3 regions of the Erwinia amylovora genome follow, and region 3 is predicted to be linked to each of the others. Evidence: predicted binding sites of a transcription regulator. Region 3 holds the regulator's gene; each other region holds the start of a gene.
The links. Region 3 encodes PhoB, which activates phosphate uptake and scavenging genes when phosphate is short. Its sites were predicted from a motif close to CTGTCATAAAACTGNCNNAT; they were not measured.
Positions count from the first base shown of each region.

Region 1: glpT (glycerol-3-phosphate transporter) is a predicted target of PhoB. The motif match lies at 7,204-7,223, and genes of this name have one in related genera.
Region 2: phoA (alkaline phosphatase) is a predicted target of PhoB. The motif match lies at 6,838-6,857, and genes of this name have one in related genera.

Region 1 covers NZ_CP066796.1:3,527,864-3,538,593, forward strand. The annotation lists gene rmuC (DNA recombination protein RmuC) at 1-920, opposite strand, end outside; gene udp (uridine phosphorylase) at 1,095-1,859, opposite strand; gene JGC47_RS16060 (dienelactone hydrolase family protein) at 2,150-2,986, shown strand; gene metE (5-methyltetrahydropteroyltriglutamate--homocysteine S-methyltransferase) at 3,046-5,319, opposite strand; gene metR (HTH-type transcriptional regulator MetR) at 5,470-6,408, shown strand; gene JGC47_RS16075 (YehS family protein) at 6,512-6,982, shown strand; gene glpT (glycerol-3-phosphate transporter) at 7,369-8,700, shown strand; gene yigL (sugar/pyridoxal phosphate phosphatase YigL) at 8,875-9,675, opposite strand; gene pldB (lysophospholipase L2) at 9,736-10,728, opposite strand.
Region 2 covers NZ_CP066796.1:2,165,049-2,175,778, reverse strand. The annotation lists gene efeU (iron uptake transporter permease EfeU) at 178-1,011, shown strand; gene efeO (iron uptake system protein EfeO) at 1,068-2,198, shown strand; partial or broken gene efeB (iron uptake transporter deferrochelatase/peroxidase subunit) at 2,205-3,490, shown strand; gene phoH (phosphate starvation-inducible protein PhoH) at 3,998-4,786, shown strand; partial or broken gene JGC47_RS17635 (nitroreductase family protein) at 4,863-5,616, opposite strand; tRNA gene JGC47_RS10090 (tRNA-Ser) at 6,579-6,666, opposite strand; gene phoA (alkaline phosphatase) at 6,907-8,310, shown strand; tRNA gene JGC47_RS10080 (tRNA-Ser) at 8,566-8,653, opposite strand; gene JGC47_RS10075 (hypothetical protein) at 8,878-9,096, shown strand; gene JGC47_RS10070 (TorD/DmsD family molecular chaperone) at 9,313-9,879, shown strand; gene JGC47_RS10065 (DMT family transporter) at 9,895-10,730, opposite strand, start outside.
Region 3 covers NZ_CP066796.1:1,019,666-1,030,395, forward strand. The annotation lists gene JGC47_RS04690 (AAA family ATPase) at 1-354, opposite strand, end outside; gene sbcD (exonuclease subunit SbcD) at 351-1,574, opposite strand; gene phoB (phosphate response regulator transcription factor PhoB) at 1,749-2,438, shown strand; gene phoR (phosphate regulon sensor histidine kinase PhoR) at 2,461-3,774, shown strand; gene JGC47_RS04710 (PstS family phosphate ABC transporter substrate-binding protein) at 3,793-4,716, shown strand; gene JGC47_RS04715 (cobalamin-independent methionine synthase II family protein) at 4,986-6,086, shown strand; gene brnQ (branched-chain amino acid transporter carrier protein BrnQ) at 6,590-7,909, shown strand; gene proY (proline-specific permease ProY) at 7,966-9,318, shown strand; gene JGC47_RS04730 (peroxiredoxin C) at 9,940-10,542, opposite strand.

The DNA.
Region 1 (10,730 bases), 1.3 Mb from region 3:
TTTTCGCCGTTAAAGTAGCGCTCATAGGCGACCAGCGTCATCTTCGCATCAATAACCACATCCTTGCCCTGCGGTAAACGGACGATGACGTCGGGCTGCATGCGTCCATTCTGCTCCAGCTGAATGTTGACCTGGGTTTCGTACTCGTGCCCTTCACGCAGACCGGATGCTTCCAGAACCCGGCTGAGAACCACTTCCCCCCAGTTACCCTGAGTTTTGTTGTCACCTTTCAGCGCTTTTGTCAGGTTAATCGCTTCCTGGGCCATCCGGGCATTGAGCTGCTGCAGGTTGCGAATTTCGTGGGCGAGCGTATGGCGTTCACGCGCTTCCTGACCGAACCCGTCCTGTACCTGACGGCGGAACCCCTCAAGCTGTTCGCGTAAGGGGGTGATCAGGCCATGCAGGCTTTGGCGGTTTTGTTCATCGACCCGGCGTCCGCTATTTTCGAAGATGCGATTCGCCAGATTTTCAAACTGGGCATTCAGGCGTTGTTCGCTGTTCACCAGCAGCCGCTGTTTTTCCTCGGCGGCCATGCGCGTTTCCTCCAGCCGGATGGTGACTTCTCGCAGCTCCGCCTCCTGAGCGCTGTTAATCTCCAGCTGCGTGCGCAGCTCACGCGTCAGCTGCTGGGTTTCACTGCGCCAGTGTTCAAGGTGGTGGAGTTTTTCCTCGGCCGCCGCCAGGGAGCCATGCAGCTGGCGCTGCTCCTGCTCATTCTGTTTTTGCAGCAGCAGCTGGCCATCAAGCTGCTGCTGCAAACGCTGGCGTTCATGCTGCGCCTGTTCCGCCGACTGCATCAGCAGCTGCCGTTCTGTTTCGCCTTGCGCCAGCTGCTGCTGACTGCGTAGCAAGGCAAGCAGCCAGCCTGCCAGTATCCCGGCCAGAGCAAAGCCCGCGCCGTAAATGATTGTAACATCCACCCCTATTCTCCTGCTGAACCCCTGACAGGGGAAAAATAGAGGCGCACTGTATAAATGTCCAGACAAAATACACCAGAGAGCGCCCCGTCAAGCTAAAAAAGCGGGGCAGCTCGAAGATATATTGCAAGCAAGCGAAATTTGCAGGCCGGTAACAGGCGTGGCCCGCAGCGGGGATCATTTCAGCAGACGGCGGGCAGCTTCAACCACAATTTTCACCGCATCATTCTCGGTTCTTTGCAGGGTTTGTGCCTCGGGGATCTCCTGCTGGGTGCGGTTAACGATCACCCCGGCCACCATGCCGGCACGCAACCCCTGGCTGGCACACATAGTCAGCAGCGTTGCCGACTCCATTTCATAGTTCAGCACGCCCATCTGTTGCCATTCCTGCATTGAATTCTGGAAGCGACTGACCACCCGGCCAGAGAAGGTGTCATAGCGCTCCTGGCCAGGGTAAAAGGTATCGGAGGACGCCGTGATGCCGATATGCATTCTCGCGCCCTGCGCTTTTGCTGCATCCACCAGCGCGGTAGTACAGGTAAAGTCCGCCACCGCCGGAAATTCCAGCGGCGCAAAGTGCAGGCTGGCACCGTCCAGCCTTACTGAACCGGTGGTGACCAGCACATCACCCACCTTGATGTGCGGCTGGATAGCGCCGGTAGTCCCGACGCGCAGAAAGGTGCGCACGCCCAGCTGCGCCAGTTCTTCCACGGCGATGGAGGTGGAAGGCCCCCCAATTCCGGTTGAGCAAACTACAACGGCTTTACCTGCGATCTCACCACGCCAGCTGGTAAATTCACGGTGCGAGGCCAGATAAACCGGATTATCCATCAGGGCGGCAATTTTCTTCACCCGCTCCGGGTCACCGGGCACAATGGCCAGAGTAGCGCCCTGAAGATCGGCTTGAGTCAGGCCGAGATGGAAAACGTCAGAATGTGCCATGTAAAACTCCTGATACAAAACCTGCGGATGATTAGCGAACTGCTAATGTAAGAAAATTGCTCGTGACTTTATGTGATGAACATCCTTAATCAAAATGAAAATTGCATCTTCCGAACTTACAAAAGGTGATACAAGTCGCAATTGACCATCAGTTATCGCCATTTTCCCACATCCGGAGCTGTAGACAGGCTTTATCTGGTGATAAAGAGTTACCCTGATTCGATCGTTAATCCCAATGCATTCCTGACTATAGTTAGCTGACAACACGTAGCGCCTGCACGGAGATGACCATGAAACCCGAAAATAACATGACGCAAGAATTGAGCAACAAAGGCTTCGCGCCAGCGGTCGTTCCTGCCGCTGCCAGCACGATGATTACCGACAGCGCCGACATTCTCTGTGGTGAGACCTCCATCCCAACTCAGGGCGAAAATATGCCCGCGTTCCACGCCAAACCACGCCATGCGCAAGGCCCTTTGCCGGTAGTAATGGTGGTGCAGGAAATTTTTGGCGTTCACGAACATATTCGTGATATCTGCCGTCGACTGGCGCTGGAAGGTTACCTGGCGGTCGCACCCGAACTCTATTTTCGTCAGGGCGAGCCTGCTGATTACACCGATATTCCTACGTTGGTCAAACAGCTGGTCAGTCAAATCCCAGACAGTCAGGTGCTGGCCGACCTCGATCATGTGGCGAACTGGACTTCACGCCACGGCGGCGATATACGGCGTTTGGCAGTGACCGGTTTTTGCTGGGGTGGGCGCATTACCTGGCTTTATGCCGCGCATAACCCGCAGCTGAAAGCCGCCGTTGCCTGGTATGGCAAGCTGGTGGGAGATAAGACGATGAAGCAGCCAAAACAGCCGGTGGATATTGCGGTGGATCTGGATGCGCCAGTTTTGGGGCTTTACGGCGGTAAGGATGATGGCATTCCGCCCGACAGTGTCGAAACCATGCGTCATGCACTGCGTGCCGCCAATGCCAACGCCGAGATTATTGTCTATCCCGATGCCGGGCATGCGTTCAATGCTGACTATCGCCCAAGCTATGAGGCCGGCTCCGCTAAGGACGGCTGGCAGCGAATGCTGGCATGGTTCAGGCAGTATGGCGTGACGCCGGCAGCATAAAAAAAGGGGCGCTAAGCGCCCCAAATAATAGTTACATCAAAACACAACAACACAGATATTTAAGCTTTTTGTGCATTTCGCAAGTTTTGCGCCGCTTTAACCATGTTTGCCAGCGCCTGGCGAGTTTCCGGCCAGCCACGGGTTTTCAGTCCGCAGTCCGGGTTCACCCACAGACGTTCAGTAGGGATGCGCTGTGCCGCTTTAAGCAGCAGCGCTTCCATCCACTCTACGCTTGGCACGTTTGGCGAGTGGATATCGTAAACGCCCGGACCGATTTCATTTGGATACTCGAACTCTTCAAACGACTCCAGCAGTTCCATATCAGAACGTGAGGTTTCGATGGTGATCACATCCGCATCCAGCGCGGCAATCGAATCCATGATGTCGTTGAACTCGCAGTAACACATGTGGGTATGGATCTGGGTGTCGTCCTGTGCCACGGCGGCGTTCAGACGGAAGGCATCGACCGCCCACGTCAGATAAGCCGCCCAGTCGGACTGATGCAGCGGCAGCCCTTCGCGCAGTGCAGGCTCATCAATCTGAATGATACCAATGCCCGCTTTTTCCAGATCTTCAACTTCATCACGCAGCGCCAGCGCAATCTGTTTGGCGATAGTTTCACGCGAAACATCTTCACGCGGGAATGACCAACACAGGATAGTTACCGGACCGGTCAGCATGCCTTTTACCGGCTTGTCAGTCAGTGACTGAGCATATTTTGCCCATTCTACGGTAATCGCTTCCGGGCGGCTGACATCACCGATGATAACCGGCGGCTTCACGCAGCGTGAACCGTAGCTCTGCACCCAGCCATTCTGCGTGAAAATGAAGCCGTCAAGGTGTTCGCCGAAGTATTCCACCATGTCGTTACGCTCCGCTTCGCCGTGCACCAGCACGTCCAGCCCTAAGCGCTCCTGCTCAACGATAGCCTGCTTAATGTGCCCGGCGATGCCGGTGCGGTAGCGGGTGCCGTCCAGACGGCCCTGTTTGAAGTCGAGTCGCAGCCCGCGAATTTCCGTGGTTTGCGGGAATGAACCGATGGTCGTGGTTGGCCACGCCGGCAGCTGGAAGCGCTGACGCTGGGCTTCAGCACGTACCTGATAGCTGTTCTTACGCAAGCTGTCCTGCGGTGAAATCGCTGCCAGACGCTGGCCGACGGCGGCATTGTGCACGCGAGTAGAGTGCTGACGGGCGCGAATTGGCGCACTCCATGCTTCCAGTGAAGCCGGGTCATTGTTGTTCAGCGCATTGCTTAACAGTGACAGCTCGGAGCACTTCTGTAGGGCAAAGGCAAACCAGCTTTTCACTTCTTCGTCCAGGCGGGTTTCCACGCTCAGGTCGATCGGGCTGTGCAGCAGTGAGCAGGAGGAGCCAATCCATAGCTGTTTGCGCTGTGCAACCAGCGGCTGCAGGCGTTCAAACCAGCTACTGAGATCCGCACGCCAGACGTTACGGCCGTTAATCACACCAACGGACAGCAGCCAGTCTGCCGGTACTTTGCTGTTCAGCAGGGCGATGTCGTCTTTACCGTGCACCAGATCAACATGCAGCCCCTGAACCGGCAGCGCGCTGATGGTTTCAAGGTTCTGGCCAATGCTGTCGAAATAGGTGGTCAGCAGCAGTTTGGTTTGCCCCTGAAGCGCGTCATAAGCGGGCTTAAAGGCAGCCAGCCACTCGGCGGGCAGTTCCAGCGCCAGCGCCGGCTCATCAATCTGCACCCATTCGACATCGCGCTTAGCCAGTTCCGCCAGCACCTGCTGGTACACCGGCAGAATATCTTGCAACAGGTTAAGGCGATCGAACTGGTCGCCCTTCACTTTGCCCAGCCACAGATAGGTCACCGGGCCAAGTAGCACAGGTTTCACTTTATGACCCAGCGCCAGCGCTTCGTCGACTTCATTCAGCAGCTGAGTCCAGGTCAGTTTGAACTGCTGGCCCTGCACAAACTCCGGCACCATGTAGTGATAGTTGGTGTTAAACCATTTGGTCATTTCTGCTGCAGCGGCGGGTTCACCGCTCGGTGCACGGCCACGGCCCAGGCGAAACAGGGTATCGAGGTCAACTGAACCATCTTTATTCTGGTGACGTGCCGGCACGTTACCCAGCAGCAGGCTGGTGGTCAGTACGTGGTCGTACCAGGCAAAATCACCTACCGGCAGCAGATCCACGCCAGCGTCTTTCTGCTGCTGCCAGTGGCGGGCGCGCAGCTCACGTCCAACTGCCAGCAATTCTTCCTGGGTGCTGTTACCCGCCCAGTAGCTTTCCTGCGCTTTCTTCAGTTCGCGCTGCAGGCCGACACGGGGGAAGCCGAGAGTATGGTTCAGAATAGTCATCAGTTGTGCCTCTTTACATTAATCGTTAGCTGAACACGTCCTGATTTACTCGATATTCATTTGGACGTCCAGATGTTTACACCGCTATAATCCGCAGGTACTGTATTAACCACAAGCGCAAAATATTCACTGTCGATGTGAAGGACTCTCATGATCGAACTCAAACACCTGCGAACGCTTCAGGCTCTGCAAAATACCGGCTCGCTGGCCGCCGCTGCCGCCCAGCTTCACCAAACACAGTCGGCGTTGTCACACCAGTTCAGTGACCTGGAACAACGTCTTGGTTTCCGACTGTTTGTGCGTAAAAGCCAGCCGCTGCGCTTCACGCCGCAAGGCGAAGTTCTGCTACAGCTGGCTGAGCAGGTATTGCCGCAGATACAGCAGGCGTTACAGGCCTGCCACGAACCGCATCAAACCACGCTGCGTATCGCCATTGAATGCCACAGCTGTATTCAGTGGCTGACCCCGGCGCTTAACGAATTCCGCCAAAGCTGGCCTCAGGTGGTGATGGATTTTAAATCCGGCGTCACCTTTGACCCGCAGCCGGCTCTGCAACAGGGCGAGCTGGATGTGGTGCTGACATCCGATATTCTGCCGCGCAGCGGACTGTTTTATTCGCCGATGTTCGATTTTGAAGTACGCCTGGTATTGGCTCCCAACCATCCACTGGCGCAAAAGACGGTTATCTCACCCCAGGATCTCGCCAGCGAAGTGCTGATGATCTACCCGGTGCAGCGTCAGCGCCTGGATATCTGGCGTCATTTCCTGCAACCCGCGGGCGTCAGTCCGGCGCTGAAAAGCGTGGATAATACGCTGCTGTTGATTCAGATGGTTTCAGCCGGCATGGGTATCGCTGCCCTGCCGCACTGGGTGGTAGAGAGCTTTGAGCACCAGGGACTGGTGGTCACTAAAGCGCTGGGCGATGGCCTGTGGAGCCGGCTGTATGCCGCAGTGCGCGACGGTGAACAGCGTCAGCCTGTGATTGAGGCGTTTACCCGTTCCGCGCGTCAGCACGCCTGTGAACATTTACCACGGGTACGCGATGCATCACGTCCCGGAACGCCACTCCCTTCTGCTTACAACGTCTGAGCCAGGCGTCGGCATTGAGCAGGCGGCTGTTTAGCGGGATGCAGCTTTGGCAATGAAGGGGTATACTGCGCGCACTGCAACAGTTTCACTGAAGAGAGTTTTTATGACCAATAATGACGTCCTGCGCAGCGTGCGATACATGCTGAATTTAAGCGATGCTCAAGTTGTAAGCATTCTGGCGCGGGCAGAGAGCGAAGTCACCGAAGCCGAAGTGCACAGCTTGCTGAAAAAAGAAGATGAGCCAGGCTATCGCCCCTGCCCCGATGTCATCATGGGTTACTTTCTTAATGGCCTGATTTTTGAACGCCGTGGCAAAAGCGAAGACGCACCAGCCCCTTCCATCGAGCGAAAGATGACTAACAACATCATGATGAAGAAGCTGCGTGTGGCGTTCGACCTGAAAACGACCGACATCATCGAACTGTTAAAAAGTGCTGATTTTGCGGTGGGTCAGTCGGAGATTGGGGCGATCTTCCGCAAACCGGGGCACAAGAACTATCGCGAATGCGGCGATCAGATCCTGCGTAATTTCCTTAAAGGTTTGACGATGAAAATCCGCCCGGCAAAAAAATAAGCTCACCGCATTGTGACTGATTAACGCTATTTAACCGCCCCGCATGGCGTTAATCATTCTCCTCCCCATGCGCCATCCCTGCGGTAAAATGCTTTCTTGTGAGCACGAGCAATCCGCAAACGAACCCGATAATCCGCCCGTGTCACAAACGCGATGCGGTTAACGATGTCATCTGCCAGTGTGAAGCCAGACAGCGATCTCTGGTCACATTCAGCGCCATAACGTCATAAAAATGTCACATTTGTGCCTCTCTTCACGGTCATTTTTACCGACAGCTGCCAGGCTGTGTGCGCAATGGAACATGGCGGCCATGCGCGGCTGCGTGTTGTTCTTCCCCGGCACATTTCACCGGGATATCCGTATCTGAGCCACGGGAGGCTTAACCGTTGAGTATTTTCCAACCCGCCGTGCATCAACCTCGCGTTGATGGCGACCGCCTCGATCCGCTGTATCGCAAGCTGCGCTGGCAGATCTTTCTGGGCATTTTCTTCGGCTACGCCGCCTATTATCTGGTGCGTAAAAACTTTGCGCTGGCGATGCCTTACCTGGTTGAGCAGGGCTTTTCACGCGGCGATCTCGGTTTTGCGCTCTCAGGTATTTCAATCGCTTACGGGTTATCTAAATTCATTATGGGTTCGGTTTCTGACCGCTCCAACCCGCGCATATTTTTACCTGCCGGACTGCTCCTCGCCGCGGCCGTGATGCTGTTTATGGGCTTCGTGCCTTGGGCGACATCGGGCATTATGGTGATGTTCGTTCTGCTGTTTCTGTGCGGCTGGTTTCAGGGCATGGGCTGGCCCCCCTGCGGGCGCACTATGGTGCACTGGTGGTCACAAAAAGAGCGCGGCCGTATCGTATCGGTATGGAACTGCGCGCATAACGTCGGCGGCGGTATTCCTCCGCTGCTGTTTCTGCTGGGCATGGCCTGGTTCAACGACTGGAAAGCCGCGCTGTATATGCCGGCCTTTGCCGCTATCCTGGTCGCCATTTTCGCCTTTGCGCTGATGCGTGATACCCCGCAGTCCTGCGGCCTGCCGCCGATTGAAGAGTATAAAAATGACTATCCGCCTGATTACGATGAAAAGCATGAACAAGAGCTGACCGCTAAGCAGATTTTTAAGCAGTACATCCTGCCCAACAAGCTGCTGTGGTATATCGCGCTGGCCAACGTGTTTATTTATCTGTTGCGTTACGGCATCCTCGACTGGTCACCGACCTACCTGAAAGAGGTGAAACACTTCACCCTGGACACGTCTTCATGGGCCTACTTCTTTTACGAATATGCTGGTATTCCCGGTACGTTGCTGTGCGGCTGGATGTCGGACAGGATCTTTAAAGGCAACCGCGGCGCGACCGGCGTTTTCTTTATGCTGCTGGTGACCCTCGCTACCGTTGTTTACTGGATAAATCCGGCCGGGAATCCGGGCGTGGATATGGCCTGTATGATCATTATCGGCTTTCTGATTTATGGGCCGGTGATGCTGATTGGCCTGCATGCGCTGGAGCTGGCCCCTAAAAAGGCGGCAGGAACCGCCGCCGGGTTCACCGGGCTGTTTGGCTATCTGGGCGGTTCAGTCGCCGCCAGCGTCCTCGTCGGTTACACCGTCGACTATTTCGGCTGGAACGGTGGCTTTATCATGATGGTGGGCGGCTGCGTGCTGGCCGTTATTTTGCTGGTCATGACCATGCTCAGTGAGAAAAAGCAGCGCACAACTTAATGAAGGACGCCTGAGGTTGTAAATCGTTTTCGCTAGCGGCTTCGGCCGCGACTACCAGCCCATGCCCATCGCGGCGCCATTCGCCGATCTGCCGCAGCACGCTCTGCCTGTTTAAATCTGGCGAATGTGGCGGCAGCAGACGTAACAAGTCGCTACACAGCCTGTACCGGTTTTCTAAACGCCAAACAGTCTGCGCAGAGTGTGCGGCACCGCCTGTTCGCCGTTAGAACCGATCACTTCCAGTTCTGGCAGTACGTCCTTCAGCCGCTGATGAGCGTTATTCATGATGTAACCTTTACCCGCCATGCGCAGCATCTCTTTGTCGTTCATGCCGTCACCAAAAGAGAGGCACTCGCGCAGCGAATAGCCCAGTGATTTTGCTACCGCATCCAGCGCGTGGCCTTTTGAGACGCCGCCGGCCATCACTTCCAGACAGGTTGGCAATGAGAAACTGACGTTTACCCGATCGCCCCAGCGCGCTATCAGCGCCTGCTCCAGCGGGATCAGCAGTTCAGGAATGGCACAGGTGAAAAAGACTTTGCTGATGCCGTCGGCCGCCAGCTGCCCCGGCTGGTAAATTTGACAGGTGAAGTCAGATTCCTGGAAGAAATCCATTTCACCGGGACGATGACGATTCAGGAACCACTCTTCGTCCCGGTAAACATTGGTACAGATATCCGCATGAGTATGCTGCATGGTGAACAGCTCGCGCGCGATATCCTGATCAAGATTCTGACTGAATATCAGTTCACCGGCGGTGTTGTGTACGCGTGCGCCGTTAGAGGTGATCATCCAGGCATCAATGCCGAGGCTGTCACGCATCTGCGCCACGTCAATATAGTGACGTCCGGTGGCGAAGATAAAATGAATGCCTTTAGCGGTTAGCAGCTGCAGCGTTTCGCGGGCAAAGGGGGAAAGCGTGTGGTTTGGCAGCAGCAGCGTGCCGTCCAGGTCTGAAGCAACAATACGGTACATAACACCTCTGGTTAATATTCTCCGGCGGGAAGCGCCCACCGGTAATTTAATTCTGGCCACTCAGGCATGGCGGGCAAAAAAGGCGAGGACGGCTTCAAGCGCCGCTGCGCGCATCCGGTCTTGCTCAAACAGGATCTCATGGCGCGCACCCTCGATAATCATCGGCTTCCCCCCCTGACAGGGCTGACCCGCGGCCACCATCATCTGGCAGAACAGGTCCTGAGCACGGTTGTCGACCACCTTATCGTTAGCGGCCTGCAGCAGCAGCAGCGGGGTGGAAATCTGTGCGGCCTGGCGCAAAACGCGTTGCCCGGCCCGCACGCCTTCCCGCACCCAGTGATAGGTCGGGCCACCAACGCGTATACCGGGATCGTCAGCATAAAAACGCACATTGCGGCGATAGCGTTCGCGGCTATGCGTCAGATCGTTTATCGCAAACGGGCGCGCACGCCACTTCCCGGTACCCAGCGCATAATCATCGCGTACCGTCGGGCGTTTTTCCGCCCAGTTGAGAATGCGGCGCGCCATCCATAATGGCAAAGGCAGGAAAATGCCAAACATCGGTGAAGACAGCGCCACCGCGTCAAAGGCTGCAGGCTGTCGTGCCAACATCAGGGCGAGGATCGCCCCGCCCATTGAATGCGCCAGCGCATAGCGATGGCGATAGTGGCGTGTGGCGATCTCCTGTAAATACAGCGTTTCCAGATCCTCAACGTAGTCTTCAAACGCCACAACGTGCCCACGATGCGAATCCTTTAGCAGTCTGCCCGAACGCCCCTGCCCGCGATGATCGATAATGAAAACGTCATATCCGCTATGAAACAGGTCGTAGGCCAGCTCCGGGTATTTGACATAGCTTTCAATGCGCCCCGGACACAGTAATATCACCTTGTCATGTTGCGATGAGATGAAGCGGACGTAGCGGATCGGTACGTTATCCACTCCTGAAAACTCGCCCTCTTCGCGCTGCCTCCAGAAATCCAGCAACGGGCCGGTGGCAAAAGCCGCGAAGGCTTTTTCACGCGTTAACCAGCTTTTCTGGTGTAGTTTCATCA
Region 2 (10,730 bases), 1.1 Mb from region 3:
ATTATCCCGCATCTCAGTTAAGAGACGCTTATGTCAGCGCCCGGCTGCCATAAATCCGCATAAAAAAGATCCACTTCTGACTTGTATTTCCCTGCACGATAATGATAATCCCTATCGTTCGCATTTTACTTTTATTTACCCGCTTTGACGGTAATCTACTCTTTCGAGGTATGAGGCATGTTTGTCCCGTTTCTTATCATGTTACGTGAAGGGCTTGAAGCGGCGCTGATTGTCAGCCTGATCGCCAGCTACCTGAAACGGACCGGGCGTCGTCAGTGGTTTGCTGCCATGTGGGCTGGCGTGTTCGCCGCTGTCGCCCTGTGTCTGGGGCTGGGCTGGTTTATCAATGAGACCACCGGTGAATTTCCCCAGAAACAGCAGGAGCTGTTCGAAGGTTTGGTCGCCGTCATCGCCGTAGTGGTACTCACCTGGATGGTGTTCTGGATGCGCAAAGTATCACGTAACGTGAAGGCGCAGCTGGAAGATGCGGTTGACAGCGCGTTACAGAAAGGGAGCAACAGAGGCTGGGCGCTGATCCTGATGGTATTCCTCGCCGTTGCGCGTGAAGGTCTTGAATCGGTTTTCTTCCTGCTGGCCGCTTTTCAGCAGGACGTAGGCTATGCGCCGCCGCTGGGGGCGATGCTTGGCTTGGGCGTAGCAGTCGTGCTCGGTATGCTGATTTATTGGGGCGGGGTGCGCCTCAATCTGGCCAGCTTCTTCAAATGGACCAGCCTGTTTATCATCTTCGTCGCCGCAGGGCTGGCAGCAGGCGCCGTGCGCGCCTTCCATGAAGCCGGACTGTGGAACCATTTTCAGGAGGTGGCGTTTGACTTCAGCCAAACCCTCTCTACCCACAGCATCTTTGGCACTTTGTTAGAGGGCCTGCTGGGCTATCAGGAAGCGCCCAGCGTCAGTGAAGTGGCGATGTGGTTAATCTATCTGGTACCTGCACTGCTGTTATTCATGATGCCGGGGCGCGCTTCATCCTCTGCCGCCCCCGCAGCACGCTGATTCTGCCGGGCAGGTCGCCGACCTGCCGGTTTTAACTCTCTGACAGGAATGACATTATGACCAGACAATTTCGCCGTCAGGCACTGAATGTGACAATGCTGGCGGTTCTGACCTCATCCACCGCTGCGCTGGCTGCGGATATCCCTCAGGTTAAAGTCAGTGTGAACGACCGACAGTGCGAGCCAATGACGCTGACGGTTGCTGCCGGTAAAACCCAGTTCATCATCAAAAATAACAGCCAGAAAGGACTTGAGTGGGAGATCCTCAAAGGGGTGATGGTGGTGGAAGAGCGCGAAAATATCGCGCCAGGCTTTACGCAGAAGATGACGGCTAACCTGGAGCCGGGGGAATATGACATGACCTGTGGTCTGTTAAGCAACCCGAAGGGCAAGCTGATTGTTAAAGCTGGCGACAGTCATCAGGCCAATGACGGCAAGCCGGACCTGCTGCAGCTGGTGGGGCCGATAGCGAATTACAAGCTGTATGTTACCCAGGAAGTTGCACAGCTGGTGGCCGCGACGAAAGCGTTTACCGACGCGGTGAAAGCAGGGGATGTCAACAAGGCGAAGGCGCTGTATGCGCCGACCCGTCAGCATTATGAGCGCATTGAGCCTATCGCCGAACTGTTTTCCGATCTGGATGGCGCCATTGACGCGCGTGAGGATGACTTCGAGAAAAAAGCAGAAGACCCGGCCTTTACCGGCTTCCATCGACTGGAAAAAGTGCTGTTTGCAGATAACACCACTAAAGGTATGGATAAGTTTGCCGACCAGCTGTACAAAAACGTGCTGGATCTGCAAACCCGTATTAACGAGTTGGCTTTCCCGCCGGGTAAAGTCGTGGGAGGCGCTGCCGGCCTGATCGAAGAGATCGCCGCCAGCAAGATTTCAGGTGAGGAAGACCGCTACAGCCGCACCGACCTGTGGGATTTCAAGGCCAACATTGACGGCGCGCAGAAAATTGTCAACCTGCTGCGCCCGCTGGTAGAAAAAGCCGACCCACAACTGTTGGCGAAAGTGGACGGTAACTTCAACAAGGTCGATACCATTTTGACCAGGTACCGCACCAAAGAAGGCTATGAATCGTACGATAAGTTAACCGATGCCGATCGCAATGCATTGAAAGGCCCGATTACCGCGCTGGCCGAGGATCTTTCAATGCTGCGCGGCACCCTGGGTTTGGATTAATCAGCCATGGCAAAAACAGTTGACGGGGTGGCGTTAGCGTCACGCCGCCGTTTACTTAAAGGAATGGGCATCCTTAGTGGTGCTCTGGCGGTGACGGGCGGTTGCCCGGTTCATGCAGCATCAGCTGCTGACAACACCTCTTCACCGGGCACGCTTTCACCCGGTACGCGTGAAGAACGCCAGCCGTTCTTCGGCGCTCATCAGGCCGGGATCGTCACGCCGCAACAGGCGGCGATGATGCTGGTGGCATTTGATGTACTGGCCAGCGATAAGTCCGAACTTGAGCGTTTATTCAGGCTGTTGACCGCGCGTATTGCGTTTCTTACCCGGGGGGGAAAGCGCCGTTGGTGACCAATCCGCAGCTTCCGCCAATGGACTCCGGTATTCTTGGCGAGGAGATCTGGCCGGATAATCTGACCATAACCGTTTCCGTCGGCAGCTCGCTGTTTGACGAGCGTTACGGCTTGCAGGCGTTGAAACCGCTGAAGCTTCAGCGCATGACGCGTTTCCCCAACGATGCGCTGGACGGCAGCCTGTGTCACGGCGACCTGCTGTTGCAAATTTGCGCAAACACTAACGATACGGCGATCCACGCGTTGCGCGATATCATCAAGCATTCGCCGGACCTGCTTAGCGTACGCTGGCGGCGTGAAGGGTTTATCTCTAACCATGCGGCACGCAGCAGGGGCAAAGAAACGCCAATTAATCTGTTGGGCTTTAAGGATGGCACCGCCAACCCCGATACTGCCGATAGCGGATTAATGGACAACATTCTGTGGGTGAGTGAACAGCAGGGCGAGCCGGCATGGACGATTGGGGGCAGCTATCAGGCCGTGCGCATCATCCAGTTTCACGTCGAGTTCTGGGATCGTACGCCGCTACGCGAACAGCAAACCATATTTGGCCGCGAGAAACACAGCGGTGCGCCGTTAGGGATGCAGCAAGAGCACGATCTACCGGACTATGACAGCGATCCGGCAGGGGAGGTAATACCGTTGGATGCGCATATTCGTCTGGCCAATCCGCGTACCGCGCAAACGCAGAGCAGCCTGCTGCTGCGCCGCGGCTACAGCTATTCGCTTGGCGTGTCTCATTCCGGTCAGCTGGAGATGGGGCTGCTGTTTATCTGCTACCAGCATGACCTGGAAAAAGGCTTTTTGACGGTACAGCAGCGGTTGAATGGGGAAGCGCTGGAAGAGTATATCAAGCCTGTTGGTGGCGGTTATTTCTTTGCTTTGCCAGGAGTACCAGATGACAAACATTATCTGGCTCAAGGACTGTTCTCGTCCTGATTTTAATCAGCGGATTGATATTAATCCGCTGATCGTCTTTCGATAATATCGCTCTGTTATCCTGTCCGGGCTGATTCAAATAATGCCGCTGCAACACATAAACTCGCCGCAAACATGACCTTAACTGGCTGTTTTGTTATAACGGCCGTAAAAAAAGTGTTGCATTTTTTAGCTATAATGCAGAATATGAAATTGCTGTTGTATCTCGCATGTCGTACATCACTGTGGAGAGAGCGGATGCAGAAGTCCTTTAGCGGACCATTAACCAAACGGCGTTTCAACCTGAAAACATGTGGAGAATCCTTCTCCTCTCCAACCTTCACTCCTTTTATTATCCAACCACAACTCTGTGCTTATAGTCCTTTACGGTGCATTGCAGCGTTATTTTGCCGTGCATCTGTTTTAACGGCCGTACAAGGCTTAAAGGAAGCCAAAACCTCTAAAGCGTTCACGTAATCGCGTCAGTGACATTGATGCGGGAAATGAAACCAACTGTAAGGTGCCACTATGGGAAGACAGAAAGCAGTGATCAAAGCGCGTCGTGAAGCAAAACGTGTGCTTCGTAGCGATTCACGCAGTCACCGTCAGCGTGAAGAAGAATCGGTCACCTCGCTGGTGCAAATGGGTGGGTTGGACTCGATTGGTATGGCACGCGACAGCCGTGACCATTCGCCTATTGAAGCCAGAAATGAAGCACAGGCGCACTATCTTACCGCCATAGAAAGCAAAAAATTGATCTTCGCCACCGGCGAAGCAGGCTGTGGTAAAACGTGGATAAGCGCCGCAAAAGCGGCAGAGGCCCTGATACACAAGGATGTTGACAGGATTATTGTCACGCGCCCGGTGCTGCAGGCAGATGAGGATTTGGGATTCCTGCCGGGGGATATCTCAGAAAAATTTGCCCCTTATTTCCGACCGGTATACGACGTTCTGGTTAAACGCCTTGGCTCTTCCTTTATGCAGTACTGCCTGCGTCCTGAAATCGGCAAGGTGGAAATTGCGCCGTTTGCCTATATGCGCGGCAGGACGTTTGAAAACGCTGTTGTGATCCTCGATGAGGCGCAGAATGTCACCGCTGCCCAGATGAAAATGTTCTTAACCCGCCTTGGCGAGAACGTCACGGTGATTGTTAATGGCGACATTACCCAGTGTGATTTGCCCGCCCACGTACAGTCCGGGCTTAGCGATGCGCTGGCACGCTTCAGTGAAGATGATATGGTAGGCGTGGTGCGTTTTACTCAACGTGACTGCGTCCGTTCTGAACTGTGCCAGCATGCCTTGCTGGCCTATGGTTAATTGACTGTCGTCACGGGGCTGATGTAACCCCGGCCAGTTGATAGCGAAAGCCCGGTCGTACCGGGCTTTCTTGCTGTTACTTATTCACGCCAAAACCCTGTTTGAGTATTGTCGGTTGCACCTGCGGGAAGTAAATATGCTGGTCATCGCTGGCGATATTGCTGCCCCCGTTTTCCCCGTCTTTACGGCCGGTTCGCCGCCAGCGGTCGTTCAGCAGCGGGTTGTAAGCTTCGATCACTTCTGACAGTACGCTGGTGTTTTAGCGCCCTCAATGACGAAAACCGACCAACGACATGCGCGGTTTTTCAACAGCGGGTGGGTCAATAGCGGGCGGGTCAATATAGCCTGGCACCCGGCCCGCTACCGGTAAGGTCAGTTCCGGCAGCTGCAACAATTCAATCATTGCTTGCGGTTCGCGGCAGATACCGCCAATCGGGACTATCTCCAAACCGTGCGAGCGAGCGGCGGTCATCAGTGCACCCAGCGCAATCCCGACATCGGTCGAGCCGCAGATCAGGCTTTCACTACTTCGATGGACAATCTGTTTTTACCCTCGGCGGCAATGCCCTGCTGGCTTTTAAACCTGTCCGGCACCGCGGTCATACCTACCGGGGCCTGGGCAATCCATGCCTGGCCACCCGCCAGTTCAGCAATGCGCGTGCGGGTTTCACATCGCGAACCACGACCAGCGAGACCTGTTGTGAATTTACCGATGTTGGCGCACGCCAGGCCGCTTCGATAACGTCATCCATCACCTCTTCAGGGACGGGTTTATCTGAATAGCTGCGGGTGCTGCGATGGCTTTTCAGCCGTTGGGTTATTTCATTCATCGGGCACCCGGCATTGTACGAATAAGTAGTGAAGTGGGGGGGGAAGACAATCAATATTTTGCAATAAACAATAGTCAGTTTGTGCTGCATATCGCCTTTTGCCTGGCGGAAGAGTCCAGGAGCGGTTGCTCAGTCACTTTCCCTAACCAGTCTGAATGATCAAACTGACCCTTTCTCTTTAAGGCGCAGCCTGCCGGACAGCAGTGCATTGTGACTTGCCACACTGACTCACAGGACCTATCGCAAAGCTGACATGCTTAGCGTCGATAATTTGTTGGTGACAATAAATTTAAACATAACGAAATGTAGCGAGAATGGCCTTTTGAGGCCGGTGTCGGGGGGAAAGGAAATGCTCCAGGTCGCCTGTACCAGCATATTGCCATCGACCTGTGAAGAGGGTGTTGATAGCGGGATCACTCGCTGATGACTCGTCTCATCCATAAGACTCACCCTTAGGGCCGACGCAAGCGTCGTTCGAAGCGCTCCCGGCGTTGTCCCTGTGCCCAACCCTGACGAGGGTTCTTCACTCCCTCTCTCATCCGGGAACAGGCATAAAAAAAGCCCGAACGTGAGTTCGGGCTTTCTCTTTTGAGATGGTGGTGAGAGAGGGGGATCACCGGGCACATCCCTGTGCCCGGCCCTACGGGCAGCCTGTGGCTGTGCAAAACGGCGGTCCTGCCGTTTTGTCGAACCCTGACGAGGGTTCTTCACTCCCTCTCTCATTCGGGAACAGGCATAAAAAAAGCCCGAACGTAAGTTCGGGCTTTCTCTTTTAATATGGTGGTGAGAGAGGGGGATCACCGGGCACATCCCTGTGCCCGGCCCTACGGGCAGCCTGTGGCTGTGCAAAACGGCGGTCCTGCCGTTTTGTCGAACCCTGACGAGGGTTCTTCACTCCCTCTCTCATCCGGGAACAGGCATAAAAAAAGCCCGAAAGTGAGTTCGGGCTTTCTCTTTTAATATGGTGGTGAGAGAGGGGTTCGAACCCTCGATACGTTGCCGTATACACACTTTCCAGGCGTGCTCCTTCAGCCACTCGGACACCTCACCTATTTTTCCGCCAACCACAGGGGATGACGGGGCGCTACTATAGGCAGTAGCAGCGAGTGGGTCAAGCAGTATTTTCCCCCGGGCTGGCGTTTGCGCAGCTCATAAGCAACCGGGAGATCTGGCGCTGGTTGTATCTCATTGCCATCTTTTTGTCATCGGCCTGTCGCGAAAATGAAACAGTTGTATCGCAGACTGGCCTCCTGAAATATTTCGCGAAATTTATTTATGGAGATCCTCTGTATGAAACACCAAGCCCTGGCACTGTCAATAATAAGTTCACTGATTTGTTCCTCTGCCGTTGCCGATATTGCTAGCTGGCATCGCGCAGCCCGGGGCGATATCACCCAGCCGGGTGGCGCTCGTCGTCTGGACATCGACCAAACCGCAGCGATTAAGGCCGCTCTGAGCAATAGCAGGGCGAAAAATGTCATTTTGCTGATCGGTGATGGCATGGGTGATTCTGAGATCACAGCGGCACGTAACTATGCCGAAGGGGCGGGCGGTTTCTTTAAAGGCATCGACGCACTGCCGCTCACGGGGCAGTACACCCACTATGCACTGGATAAGAAAACGCATAAGCCCGATTACGTCACCGATTCTGCAGCATCGGCCACCGCCTGGGCGACCGGGGTGAAATCCTACAATGGAGCCATCGGGGTTGATGTTACGGGTAAGGCTCATCCTACGCTGCTTGAACTGGCGAAGGGGGCTGGCAGGGCGACCGGCAATGTTTCTACTGCGGAGCTGGAGGACGCAACGCCGGCGGCGCAGATTGCCCATGTCACTTCACGTAAGTGTTATGGCCCGGTAGAAACCAGCGAACTGTGTTCAACCAATGCCCTTGAGAACGGCGGTAAGGGGTCGATAGCGGAACAGCTGTTGAATACACGCGCAGACGTCAATTTCGGCGGCGGTGGAAAAACCTTTGCGGAAACCGCGCGCGGCGGCGAATGGCAGGGTAAAACACTGCAAGCGCAGGCGAAGCTGCGTGGCTATCAGCTGGTCAGCGACCTCGACGGGATGAATTCGCTCAGTAGCGCCAGCAATGAGAAACCGGTACTGGGACTGTTTGCCGTCGGTAATATGCCGGTGCGCTGGAAAGGGCCTAAGGCCAGCTATCACGGTAATCTTGCCGCTAAACCGGTCACCTGTGAAGTCAACGCTGAACGTCCTGCCTCCACGCCAACTCTCGCGCAGATGACCGATAAAGCCATTACGTTACTGAGCAGCCATCCGCAAGGCTTCTTCCTGCAGGTTGAAGGTGCCTCTATTGATAAGCAGGATCACGCGGCGAATCCGTGTGGGCAGATCGGCGAAACGGTCGATTTGGATGAAGCAGTGCAAAAGGCGCTCCAATTCGCCCGCAAAGATGGTAATACATTGGTTATCGTCACCGCCGACCATGCCCACTCCAGCCAGATTATCGCTAACGACAGCAAGGCTCCGGGCCTGACGCAGACGCTGATCACCAAAGACGGCAGCCCGATGACCATCAGTTACGGTAACTCGGAAGAAGAGTCACAGGGGCATACCGGTAGCCAGCTGCGTATTGCTGCGTACGGTCCACATGCGGCGAATGTGGTGGGGCTGACTGACCAGACGGATCTGTTTTATACCATTAAGGCGGCGCTGGGAATGCATTAAGAGATAATTCCTACCGGGGAACAGGCATAAAAAAAAGCCCGAACGTGAGTTCGGGCTTTCTCTTTTAAGATGGTGGTGAGAGAGGGGGATCACCGGGCACATCCCTGTGCCCGGCCCTTCGGGCAGCCTGTGGCTGTGCAAAACGGCGGTCCTGCCGTTTTGTCGAACCCTGACGAGGGTTCTTCACTCCCTCTCTCATCCGGGAACAGGTATAAAAAAAAGCCCGAACGTGAGTTCGGGCTTTCTCTTTTAAGATGGTGGTGAGAGAGGGGTTCGAACCCTCGATACGTTGCCGTATACACACTTTCCAGGCGTGCTCCTTCAGCCACTCGGACACCTCACCAGTTTGTCGCCACAATCAAATTGCTGACGGGCGCTAATGTAAGTAAATCGTCTGCGGTGGTCAACTGTCATTGCAGGAAATGATGCGCGTTTAGTCACTTTTACAGCAGTTTGCTGTTTTAATCATCAACAGTGCAGTCTTTTCAAAGCGTTAACGCAAATAAAAAAGCCGCCCTTCGGCACCCACCTGAACCCGGCGCGTTCCTGATTAATCTGGCGCTCGCTGTGCATCGGGTTGAAGTCGATCTGCGGGCAGCGCGGGATGTCGTCAACCAGCCACGGTCGCCGATGGATCACGCATTCTGGTCGCCTAAAGAGATGGCTGTCAGCCCGTACAATGCGGCCGTCACTTTGCCCGGTGATGCGATGAACAATATCGCGCAGGCGCTATGCCTGAATGAAGACAGCATTATGCCATCAGGACCACAGGTTCTGACCGCTTAAACTTACAAGCAGAATGATGATTTGGAGGATTTGGCCACAACAATGGCTGCTTTGCTGCCTGTTTGCGCCCGCACGGTAAGATGGATTTTCCTGGAAATCACGTGTTAAATGTCAAGTCGCAACGGTTGGCCCCTGTTATTGGCCGGCAAAGCGTAAGGAAATAACTGAACAGCTTAATACGTGACATTGTCACATGCATCTCTGGAACCGAATTATATGAATGAGTTTTCCATCATCTGCCGTCTGCTTGGCTCGCTGTATAACCGTCCGCCGCAGGACGCGTTGCTGGCCCCACTGTTCACGCTGCTGCGTGAAGGCAAGCTCCAGCAGCACTGGCCGCTGGAGCAGGACGAACTGTTAACCCGCCTGCAACAAAACTGCGATCCTCAGCGACTGGCAGCCGATTACCAGGCGCTGTTTGTTGGCAGCGAATGCAAGGTACCGCCATACGGTTCGCAATGGGAAAATGGCCCACGGGAAGCCGAGGTGCGCGCCTTTCTGAATCAGCGCGGGATGCCGCTGACTGATGCGCCGACCGACCATATCGGCGCGCTGCTGCTGGCCTCCTCATGGCTTGAAGACCAGTCAGAAGCCGACGAGTCTCAGGCTCAGATCACGCTGTTTGACAACTATCTGCTCCCCTGGGCAGGCGCGTTTCTGGGTAAGGTGGAAGCGCATGCCGCCACCGACTTCTACCGCACGCTGGCGGCCATTAGCCGTGAAGCGATTCAGGCAATGCGCGACGAGCTGGCAGACGACGTTGCTGACGCAGAGGATATCTGAGCATCACTGGTGATTTCAACGGCGGCGGAGGCGCGCGTGCATGTTTAGATTGCGTAAATTGATCACCGCAATTGCCGTGCCGGCAATGACCAGCAGTGAACCAGCAACTTTGAAAAGGTTCATGCTGTCACCTAATACAAAAACACCCATCAGCACCGCCAGCACCGGGGTTAACAGCGAATAGGGCATGATCAGATTGACGTTATAGTGGTTCAGCAGGCTGTACCACAGTGAATAGGCGACTACGGACGAGGCGATGGCGCTGAAAAAAATGGCAAACCAGCCACGCCACGAAGCGTGCATCAGTAGCGTAAGCTGGTGTGATTCGTTCAGCCACGAGGCGCATCCTACCAGCGGAATAGCAAACAGAGAGAGCCAGGCGGTCAGGGTGAGCGGCGGGATCGACGGTGAGATTTTCACAATCAAGTTGCTGGTCGCCCAGCCGCAGGCGCTAAGTAACAGCAGCAGCAGCACTCCCCAACCTGGAATGGTCGGGCTGCCTGACAGCACCACTACGCCGCTCAGTGAGACCGCAATGCCCAGCAGTTGTACCAGCCGCAGTTTTTCTTTCAGCACCACCATCGCCAGCAGCATGGCAATCGGCGTGCCCAGTTGCACAATGACGGCTGCCGTGCCGGCATCGGTATAGTTCAGGCCAACAAACAGCAGGGCGAAGTGCAAAAAGCCAAAGGTGACCCCCAGGGCTGCCAGGTAAGGGATCTGCTGACGGGTCACGCGGGTAAAGGGCACCAGAATAAGTGCTACAACCACAAAGCGCAGGGTGATCAGTAGCAGGGGCGGCAGGTCGAGCAGCCCCCATTTAATCGCAATGTTATTGAATGCCCAGATGG
Region 3 (10,730 bases):
GCGCGCCAGCTCGACGCGCGGCGCCTGCAGCTTGCCGTCAACGGCACCGCGTGCGCGGTTCTGACTCCAGAATGCGCGCCAGGCAACGCCTTTTACCTCAAATTCCACCTCCGCGAGACATTCGGCAGTATCGCGCGTCATCAGGTCGTTCTGTGACTGGGTGATGCTTTTCAGGCGCGGCGTCTCGTGGTAAAGGGCAAGGCAGATGGCATCGAGCAGGGTGGTTTTCCCTGAGCCGGTCGGCCCGGTGATGGCAAACAGGCCATTGCTGGCAAAGGGTTCTGCGGTGAAATCGATTTTCCATTCGCCCTTCAGCGAGTTAAGGTTTTTAAAGCGCAGGGTAAGAATTTTCATGATGGCTGCTCCTCATGGCGCACCGCTTCCAGCGTCTGCGCAAACAGCGCGCGCACGCGTTCCAGCCGCTCCGGCTGTTCCGGTTCTGATCCCAGCCGCCGTGCAAACACCTCTTCAACGCTCAGTTCACTCAGGGTTTCATTATTCTGGCGTGCTATCACCTGCTCACGCTGTTCGCGGCTGCGGCGCAGCAGTACCACTTCCACCGGCAGCGCGGCGGTCAGTTCCTGTATGCGGCGCTGATGGTCGCTAAGGTAAGCATCGGTAACGATTTCAATATCCAGCCAGGTGGTTTTGCCCTGTGCATCAGGCACCAGCAGTGCCAGCTGCTGCTCAATCTGTTCCAGTGAGCCTTTGATCATCTGCATCGGCTGAAACAGCGGGATCGGCAGCGCGGTCACCTCGCTAAGCTTGCCTGCACTGAAATCAACGCGCATCACGCTTTTAGCCTTGCCCAGTTCGTCAAAACTGAGTGGGATCGGCGAGCCGCTGTAGCGGATATGCTCGCTGTCAGCGATGCGCTGGGCGCGGTGGATATGGCCAAGGGCGATATAGTCCGCCGGGGGAAAGCAGTCGGCCGGGAAGGCGTCCAGCGTGCCGATATAGATATCGCGTACCGCGTCGCTTTTGGTCACGCCCATCGTGGTCAGATGACCGGTCGCGATAATCGGTAGCGCTAAACCGAGAGCATCGCGCTGCGCCAGCGCTTGCTGCCAGCAGCGCTGATAGTGTTCGCTGATGGCTTCCAGCAGGCTCTGCTGTTTTTCACGCCCCGACTGCCCGCTCTGGCTGCGCAAAATATCACGCGGACGTAAAAACGGAATGGCGCACAGCAGGGCGCCCGGCTGGCCGTCGCGGCGGTTCAGCACCAGCACCTGCTGACGGATATCGTCACAGGCTGCGGCAATCACCCGGGTATTCAAACAGGCCAGCAGCTCACGCGACTCATTCAGCGTGGCGACCGAATCGTGATTGCCGCCCAGCACCACCAGCTGGCAGCGGGTTGGCTGCAACTTGACCACAAAGCGGTTGTATAGCTCACGGGCGTAACTCGGCGGGGTGCCGGTATCGAAGATATCGCCCGCAACGATAATCGCATCGGCCTGCTGCGCTTCTGCCTGTTCCAGCAGCCAGTCGAGAAAAGCCTGATGCTCGGCCGCCCGGCTTTTGGTGTAGAAAAACTGGCCGAGATGCCAGTCGGCCGTATGAATGATGCGCATGGTGCTCCCTTCATGGCAGAACGCGAAGCGGTGATTATAAACCTAAAGCCGCACGGATATTTAATTCGTTGCCTCTCCTTTCCTGAGGGTGCTTTTTTCATAAAATTGTCATAAAACTGACGCATAATGGCGCGGCATATCCCGTGACAATCTGTCACCGCAGCAGGAGCAATAATGGCAAAGCGCATTCTTGTGGTCGAAGATGAAGCCCCAATCCGTGAGATGTTGTGTTTCGTTCTGGAACAAAATGACTATCAACCGATAGAAGCCGCGGATTATGACAGCGCGCTCAGTTTGCTGATTGAACCCTGGCCAGATTTGATTCTGCTGGACTGGATGCTGCCCGGTGGCTCCGGCATCCAGTTTATTAAACACCTGAAGCGTGAAGCGATGACGCGCGACATTCCGGTGATGATGCTGACCGCCCGCGGCGAAGAAGAAGATCGCGTGCGTGGCCTGGAAGTCGGCGCTGATGATTACATCACCAAACCTTTCTCCCCGAAGGAGCTGGTGGCACGGATTAAAGCCGTGATGCGGCGCATTGCTCCGATGGCGGTAGAAGAGGTGATTGAGATACAGGGGCTGACTCTCGATCCGTCGTCTCACCGCGTGATGTCAGGCACCCAGCCGCTGGATATGGGGCCAACCGAATACAAACTGCTGCACTTCTTTATGACGCATACGGAGCGCGTATACAGTCGTGAGCAGTTGCTAAACCACATATGGGGAACTAACGTTTATGTCGAAGACCGTACCGTCGACGTTCATATTCGCCGTCTGCGCAAAGCGCTGGAACTGAGCGGGCACGATCGTATGGTGCAGACGGTTCGCGGAACAGGTTATCGTTTCTCTGCACGTTATTGATCGCTCGCACGGAGTCTGAATCGTGTTGGAACGCCTCTCCTGGAAGAGATTACTGTTTGAGCTGCTGCTTGCCAGCCTGCCGGCGCTGATTATCGGACTCATCGTGGGCGGGTTGCCCTGGCTGTTGCTGGCTTCCGCGCTCTGCGTGCTGGTTTTTCACTTCAACAATCTTCTGCGCCTGTCGCACTGGCTGTGGGTGGACCGCAGCATCAACCCGCCCAGCGGACGCGGCAGCTGGGAGCCTCTGTTCTACGGCCTGTATCAGATGCAGGCGCGCAACCGCCGCCGCCGCCGGGAACTTGGCCATCTGATTAAACGCTTTCGCAGCGGAGCAGAATCGCTGCCGGATGCGCTGGTGTTGACCACCGACGAGGGCACGATTTTCTGGTGTAACGGGCTGGCTCAACAGCTGTTGGGGCTGCGCTGGCCGGAAGATAATGGTCAGAACATTCTCAACCTGCTGCGTTACCCCGAATTTACCCGCTATTTGCGCCAGCGTGATTTCGCGCATCCGCTGACGCTGGTTTTGAACAGCCAGCGCCATCTGGAGTTTCGCATTATGCCCTACAGCGAAGGGCAGTGGCTGCTGGTGGCGCGCGATGTGACGCAAATGCACCAGCTGGAAGGGGCGCGCCGCAACTTCTTTGCCAATGTGAGCCACGAGCTGCGCACGCCATTAACCGTGTTGCAGGGGTATCTGGAGATGATGAATGACCCGGTGCTGGAAGGTCGCCTGCGGGCTAAAGCGCTGCAAACCATGCAGGAACAGGCGAAACGCATGGATAGCCTGGTGGGTCAGCTGCTGACGCTGTCGCGCATTGAGGCGGCTCCGGCGCACGACCTGCATGAAATTGTTGATGTCCCAATGATGCTGCAGGGTTTGCAGCGTGAAACGGAATCGCTCAGTCAGGGGCGTCATCAAATCCAGTTCAACAGCGACCCGAATCTACGCGTATATGGCAATGATGAACAGCTGCGCAGCGCCATCTCCAACCTGGTTTATAATGCGGTGAATCATACCCCCGACGGCACAAGGATTGTGGTCAGCTGGCAACGCAGCGACCGGGGAGCCGAGTTCAAGGTCGCAGATAACGGTCCGGGCATCGCGCCAGAGCACTTACCGCGTCTGACTGAACGTTTCTATCGCGTTGATAAGGCACGATCCAGACAGACCGGGGGAAGCGGGCTGGGGCTGGCTATCGTAAAACATGCGCTCAGCCACCATAATGCGCGGCTGAATATCAGCAGCGCGCCGGCAGCTGAAACCTGTTTCAGCTTTCAGCTGCCGCTCAGGATGATTGTGGGTGCTGAACCGGGCGGCTGCATGCGGCCTTAATCACACGGAACTCTCACCATGAAAAATCTCATCGCGCTGGCGTTGCTGCTGATCTGCATAGCGGCTAAGGCCAAAGAGGGCATGCTGGCGGGTAATTTGAACAGCGTCGGCTCCGATACGCTTGGCAACCTGATGGCGCTATGGGGAGATCACTTCAGCCAGCAGTATCCCGGCGTGAATGTACAGATCCAGGCGTCGGGATCGTCTACGGCCCCCACGGCGCTGGCGGCCGGGGCTGCGCAACTGGGCGCGATGAGCAGGCCGATGCAGGCAGCAGAACGCCAGCTGTTTGCAGATCGTTATGGTTATCCGCCGCTGGCGGTGCCGGTGGCTATTGATGCGTTGGTGGTGGTGGTAAATCAGGATAATCCGTTAGCCGGACTGAATGCCCGCCAGCTGGATGCTATTTTCTCCGTCACGCGGCTTTGCGGAGGAGCGCTTTCCCCCCATAGCTGGGGGGATCTGCAGCTGACTCAGCCCGGCTGGGCGCAGCGCGGCATCCAGCGCTTTGGCCGTAATTCTGCCTCTGGTACGTGGGGGTTTTTCAAACAGCAGGCGTTGTGCAACGGTGATTTACGCCGTGATGTTGGCGAATATCCTGGCTCTGCGGCGGTGGTGCAGGCGGTTGCCGGTTCGCTCAACGGCATTGGCTATGCCAGCGCCGGATTTCATCTTAGCGGCGTTAAAGTGCTGCCGTTGGCGCGAGATGAGAATAACTGGATCAGCCCCACGGCTGAAAATATCCGCAGCGGCCGTTATCCCTATGCGCGTCCGCTTTACATCTATGTCAATAAAGCGCCGGACAAACCTCTGGAGCCGCTTACCGCCGCGTTTCTCCGCCTGGCGTTATCGGGCGCTGGCCAGGCGTTGGTCAGTCAGGCTGGCTATCTGCCCCTATCTGAAGCGCAAAGGGAGCAGGCGCTGGCGATGATGGCGCAATAATGACATCAGTTTGCAGCAGTGATGAGGTTGCAGAGCCGCCAAAGAAGGGCTTTGAGTCAAATGCAACGCCGTTCGTTACCGAACGTCCCCGGTCTTTTTCAGCATAATGAATTTTTCTCAGTCACCATGAAATTTTGTCGTTTGCGAGATGGGGATCCTCATGACACTGTGAGAAACGGATATTTAGACGTCCAGAAGTCTAAAATAACCCACCGTAACTATTGCGCGGCGCAATGATCCGCCCGCGTGCAGGCCAGGAGTGAGCTGACATGACAACATCCGTACCTTATCGCGCTGAAGTGGTTGGCAGCTTTCTGCGCCCTGCAGCAATTAAGCAGGCGCGCCAGCAGTTTGCCGCCGGTGAAATTGACGCGGCTGCGTTACGCAGCATTGAAGATGAAGAGATCCGTAAAGTGGTTGCCAGCCAGCGAGCCAGCGGCCTGCAGGTGGTGACCGATGGGGAGTTCCGTCGCGCCTGGTGGCACTTCGACTTCTTTGACGGGCTGGATGGCGTAGAGCGCTACGAAGCAGAGCAGGGCATTCAGTTTAACGGCGTGCAGACAAAAGCGCGTGGCGTGAAGGTTACCGGCAAACTGGGTTTCAGCCATCACCCGATGTTAGAGGATTTCCGCTTTCTGCAAAGCATCAGCGGGGATGCCGTGGCAAAAATGACCATTCCCAGCCCCAGCGTGCTGCATTTCCGTGGCGGGCGTAAGGTCATTGATGCGCAGATTTATCCGGATCTGGACGTCTATTTCGACGACCTTGCACAAACCTGGCGCGATGCAATCCGGGCATTCTACCAAGCAGGTTGTCGCTATCTGCAACTGGATGATACCGTTTGGGCTTATCTCTGTTCTGACGACCAGCAGCAGCAGATACGTGAGCGCGGTGACAACCCGGAAGAGCTGGCCCGTACCTACGCGCGGGTGTTGAATAAAGCCATTGCAGGCAAGCCGGACGATTTGCAGATCGGCCTGCATGTTTGCCGGGGCAATTTCCGCTCAACCTGGATCTCCGAAGGTGGCTATGAACCGGTCGCGGAATTGCTGTTTGGCGGAGTCAACGTTGATGCCTTCTTTCTTGAATATGATAATGAGCGTTCGGGCGGCTTCGAGCCGCTGCGCTTTATCAAAAAAGGCAAACAGCAGGTGGTGCTGGGCCTGATCACCACTAAGAGCGGAGAGCTGGAAGCGGCGGCAACCATCGAAAAACGTCTGCGTGAGGCCGCGCAGTTCGTCAGCATGGACCAGATTTGCCTTAGCCCGCAGTGTGGCTTTGCCTCTACCGAAGAGGGTAACAGCCTGACGGAAGAGCAGCAGTGGGCCAAGCTGCGCCTGGTGGTGGATGTTGCTAACCGCGTCTGGTAAAAAACGCATTGTGTGCATCAGGCGCGGATCTGTGCGCCTTTTGTGCTGCTTTTTCGGTCTGTCGCCAAAATTAACGCGGCGCAGACGAAAAAAAATACAAATCATGTAACGCAATTCTGTCCTCATCTAAGCATATACACTGGTTGGCTGATTTTTTACGGTATATTCATCTGCTTTCTCGATCCCGTATTGCCTTTTACCGCTATAAACGGTCTACTTAACCCCGTTTCTCGTCATCCCCCTGAATACAAAATAATCAGCTCATATTCACTACCCGTCGCGATGTAATCAGTGTTTTCGACTGCATCGATTTGATTTAGTAGCGTATTTAGAGCATCCAGGGTGATTGGCTGTAAAAATTATTCATCGTGCAGAATTGTGCTAGTTCATTGATTCTTAAGCCTGGTCGTTTCAGATGGCGGGGGTTGATTACTGCAAGGTGAAGTATGGCGAGCAGCGCTGATAACACGACTTTTAACACCACCACAGGCAACACGTTTCTTATGACGCATCGTTTAACTTCAAAAGATATTCTGGCACTGGGCTTTATGACTTTTGCCCTGTTTGTTGGCGCAGGGAACATCATCTTCCCACCAATGGTAGGCATTCAGGCCGGAGAGCATGTCTGGCTTGCGGCTTTGGGCTTTCTGATTACGGCCGTTGGCCTGCCGGTTATCTCCGTGATTGCACTGGCGCGCGTGGGGGGTGGGATTGACGCCCTGAGTTCGCCGATTGGCAAAGTGGCTGGCGTGGTGCTGGCAACCGTTTGCTATCTGGCCGTTGGGCCGCTGTTTGCTACGCCACGTACCGCCACCGTTTCGTTTGAAGTGGGCATTGCCCCGCTGACCGGTGAGGGGGCATTACCGCTATTTATCTACAGCCTGGTCTACTTTGCCCTGGTGATTGGCGTCTCGCTTTATCCCGGTAAACTTCTGGATACTGTCGGCCACATCCTCGCCCCGCTAAAGATTTTTGCCCTGACCCTGCTGGGCCTGGCGGCGCTGCTGTGGCCTGCTGGCGGTATTGCGCCTGCAACCGAGGAGTATCAGCGTGCGGCGTTCTCCAATGGCTTTATCAATGGTTATCTGACAATGGATACTCTTGGGGCGCTGGTGTTCGGCATCGTCATTGTCAATGCCGCCCGCTCGCGCGGCATTAGCGAAGCAAAACTGCTGACCCGCTACACGGTGATTGCCGGATTGATTGCCGGGGTTGGCCTGACGCTGGTCTATCTGGCGCTGTTTAAACTCGGTGCTGACAGTGCGACGATTGTCGATCAAAGCGCTAACGGTGCAGCCATCCTGCATGCCTATGTGCAGCACACTTTCGGCGCTATGGGCAGCTTCTTCCTGGCTTCACTGATTTTTGTCGCCTGTATTGTGACCGCCGTGGGTCTGACCTGTGCCTGTGCGGAGTTTTTTGAGCACTATTTGCCTCTCAGCTATCGCCAGCTGGTGTTTATTCTGGGCGCGTTTTCTATGGTGGTTTCCAACCTTGGTCTTAGCCATCTTATCCAGATCTCTATTCCTGTATTAACCGCGATTTACCCGCCTTGTATCGTGCTGGTGCTGTTAAGCTTCACTTTGAGCTGGTGGAAGAAAAGCACAAGGATTGTTGCGCCAGTCATGCTGGTCAGCCTGCTGTTTGGTATGGTCGACGCAATCAAAACCACCTCTTTAAAGGCGCTGCTCCCCGCGTTTACCCAAAATCTGCCGCTGGCCGATCAGGGGCTGGCGTGGTTGCCGCCTTCACTGGTGATGCTGGCTCTGGTGACCATTTACGATCGCGTTTCTGGTCGCCCGGTTGCCGTGCATCAGCAATAGCGTTGTAAAATCTCCCCTTACCACCTGGCGGTAAGGGGTCGCCAGGTGGAAAAAAAATGACAAAAATGACTCTGAAAAAGGGATTGAGTACGCGCCATATTCGTTTTATGGCGTTGGGTTCAGCAATTGGCACCGGGCTGTTTTACGGTTCGGCCGATGCGATCAGAATGGCCGGTCCGGGCGTGCTGCTTGCCTATATTATTGGCGGTGTGGCAGCGTATATCATTATGCGTGCGCTCGGTGAAATGTCCGTCAATAACCCCCAGGCCAGCTCCTTTTCCCGCTACGCGCAAGATTATCTCGGACCGCTGGCCGGCTATATCACCGGCTGGACCTACTGTTTTGAAATCCTGATTGTCGCTATCGCCGATGTTACCGCATTCGGTATTTATATGAGCGTCTGGTTCCCTGATGTGCCGCACTGGACATGGGTACTCAGCGTGGTGCTGGTGATTGGCGCGATCAATCTCGCCACGGTGAAGGTGTTCGGCGAGGTCGAATTCTGGCTGTCGCTGTTTAAAGTTGCCACCATCATTGTGATGATTGTCGCGGGTATCGGCATTATTTTCTGGGGTATCGGTAACGGCGGTCAGGCGACCGGTATCAGCAATTTGTGGACCCACGGTGGCTTCATACCCAATGGCTGGATTGGGGTGGTACTGTCGCTGCAAATGGTGATGTTCGCCTTTGGCGGGATCGAAATTATCGGTATTACCGCCGGTGAAGCGAAGGACCCCGCCGTATCGATCCCGCGTGCAATTAATACCGTGCCGCTGCGTATTCTGGTGTTCTATGTTGGCACGCTGTTTGTCATCATGTCGATCTATCCCTGGAATCAGGTCGGGACTAACGGCAGCCCGTTTGTACTGACTTTCCAGCATATGGGTATTGCGGCAGCGGCAGCGGTGCTTAACTTCGTGGTGATTACCGCCTCGCTGTCGGCGATTAACAGCGATGTGTTTGGCGTGGGCCGTATGCTGTACGGCATGGCAGAGCAGGGCCACGCGCCGAAAGTCTTTACCACCGTATCGGAGAAAGGTATTCCCTGGGTAACGGTACTGGCGATGATGTTGGCGATGCTGGTTGCCGTCTATCTTAACTATTTGATGCCGGAAAAAGTGTTTCTGGTCATCGCCTCGCTGGCGACGTTCGCCACCGTCTGGGTGTGGATAATGATCCTGTTCTCCCAGATTGCCTTCCGCCGCACGCTGACGGCAGATCGGCTAAAGGCGCTGAAGTTCGCCCAGCCCGGAGGTGCCGTGACTTCGGCTATCGGCATTTGCTTCCTCGCCTTTATTATCGGCCTGATCGGCTATTTCCCTGATACGCGCATATCGCTGTATGCCGGTTTCGCCTGGATCGTGCTGCTGTTGGTGAGCTGGCAGTGGGTGAAACGCACAAGTCGCTAACAGGGATTCACTGAAAAGGGCGAACCCTGGGTTTGCCCTTTTTTTTGTATGAGTAGCAGGGCGGATCGGCAATGACGTGGCGATATTCAGCTTAATACGTTTCATCATGCTGTCGTAAAGACAGAGCTACCGACGGCCGTTAGCTGGCAGCCTGCCACGTTCAGCCCGGTAACCCGCAGTGAATGGCTGGCGGTTGGCGGCGACAGCTGACGTATCTCATCGAGGCTTTACCCTGTGAAAAAAGGCGGATAACGCACTTTATCTGACGGGCAGCCATCACTAAATACACCATATTGGTGATTTTGCTGCCCCGGGGCGACCTTTCAGCCAGGCTGCGGTGTAAACATCACCGTATGCTTTCCATCTGCCGTTAGCCAGCTGGCTCAGTCCCGCCCCGGTACCGGCTGCCACTTCCCGGCGTTCACCGTCGGTTGGCGGGTGTACTTTCTGGCGAAAGTTAACGGCACGATGTGCTTCATGTGGGGCGCCCTGGCGTGGGAAATACGATATCTTCCGTCATGATAAAATATCGTCGACAGGAGTGGGCGAAAAGGCGGTGCAGGATCTGCAGACAAAAAAAAGCTCGCAGCAGCGAGCTTTTTACCGAACGGTACTGAGCTGTTACAGTTTGGCGGCGTTCTCAGACAGGTATTTGGCAACGCCGTCAGGAGATGCGCCCATACCTTCTTTGCCTTTTTCCCACTGAGCCGGGCACACATCGCCGTGCTCTTCGTGGAACTGCAGCGCGTCAACCATGCGCAGCATTTCGTCAACGTTACGACCCAGCGGCAGATCGTTAACCACCTGGTGGCGAACCACGCCGGCCTGGTCGATCAGGAATGACCCACGCAGAGCAACACCCGCTTCCGGGTGCTCAATGCCCCAGGCTTTCTGAATTTCACGTTTGATGTCAGCAACCATGGCATATTTCACTTCGCCGATGCCGCCTTTATCGATCGGAGTTTTACGCCATGCGTTGTGCACGAACTCTGAGTCAAAGGAGACGCCAACAACTTCGACACCACGTTTCTGGAACTCTGCATAGCGCTTATCAAAAGCGATCAGCTCGGAAGGGCATACGAAGGTGAAGTCCATTGGCCAAAAGAACACAACGGTGGCTTTACCAGCGGTGTGTTTTTTAAAGTTGAAGTTTTCTACGATTTCACCGTTGCCCAGCACAGCTGCGGCAGTAAAATCTGGGGCTGGACGAGTTACCAGGACCATTATTCACTCCTGTTGAAGTCATTGGATGAGGGGAAGTAAGACGCCAGCATTATACGAGCGGCATCCGGCAAGGAACCAGCGTAATACGCCGATTGTTCAGATAGGGTGTACCTATCGAAATTAAGGTTAAGCATAAAACAGCCACATACGATAGCCTGTTTTTGCAAAAGGATAAAGCGTAGCTACCG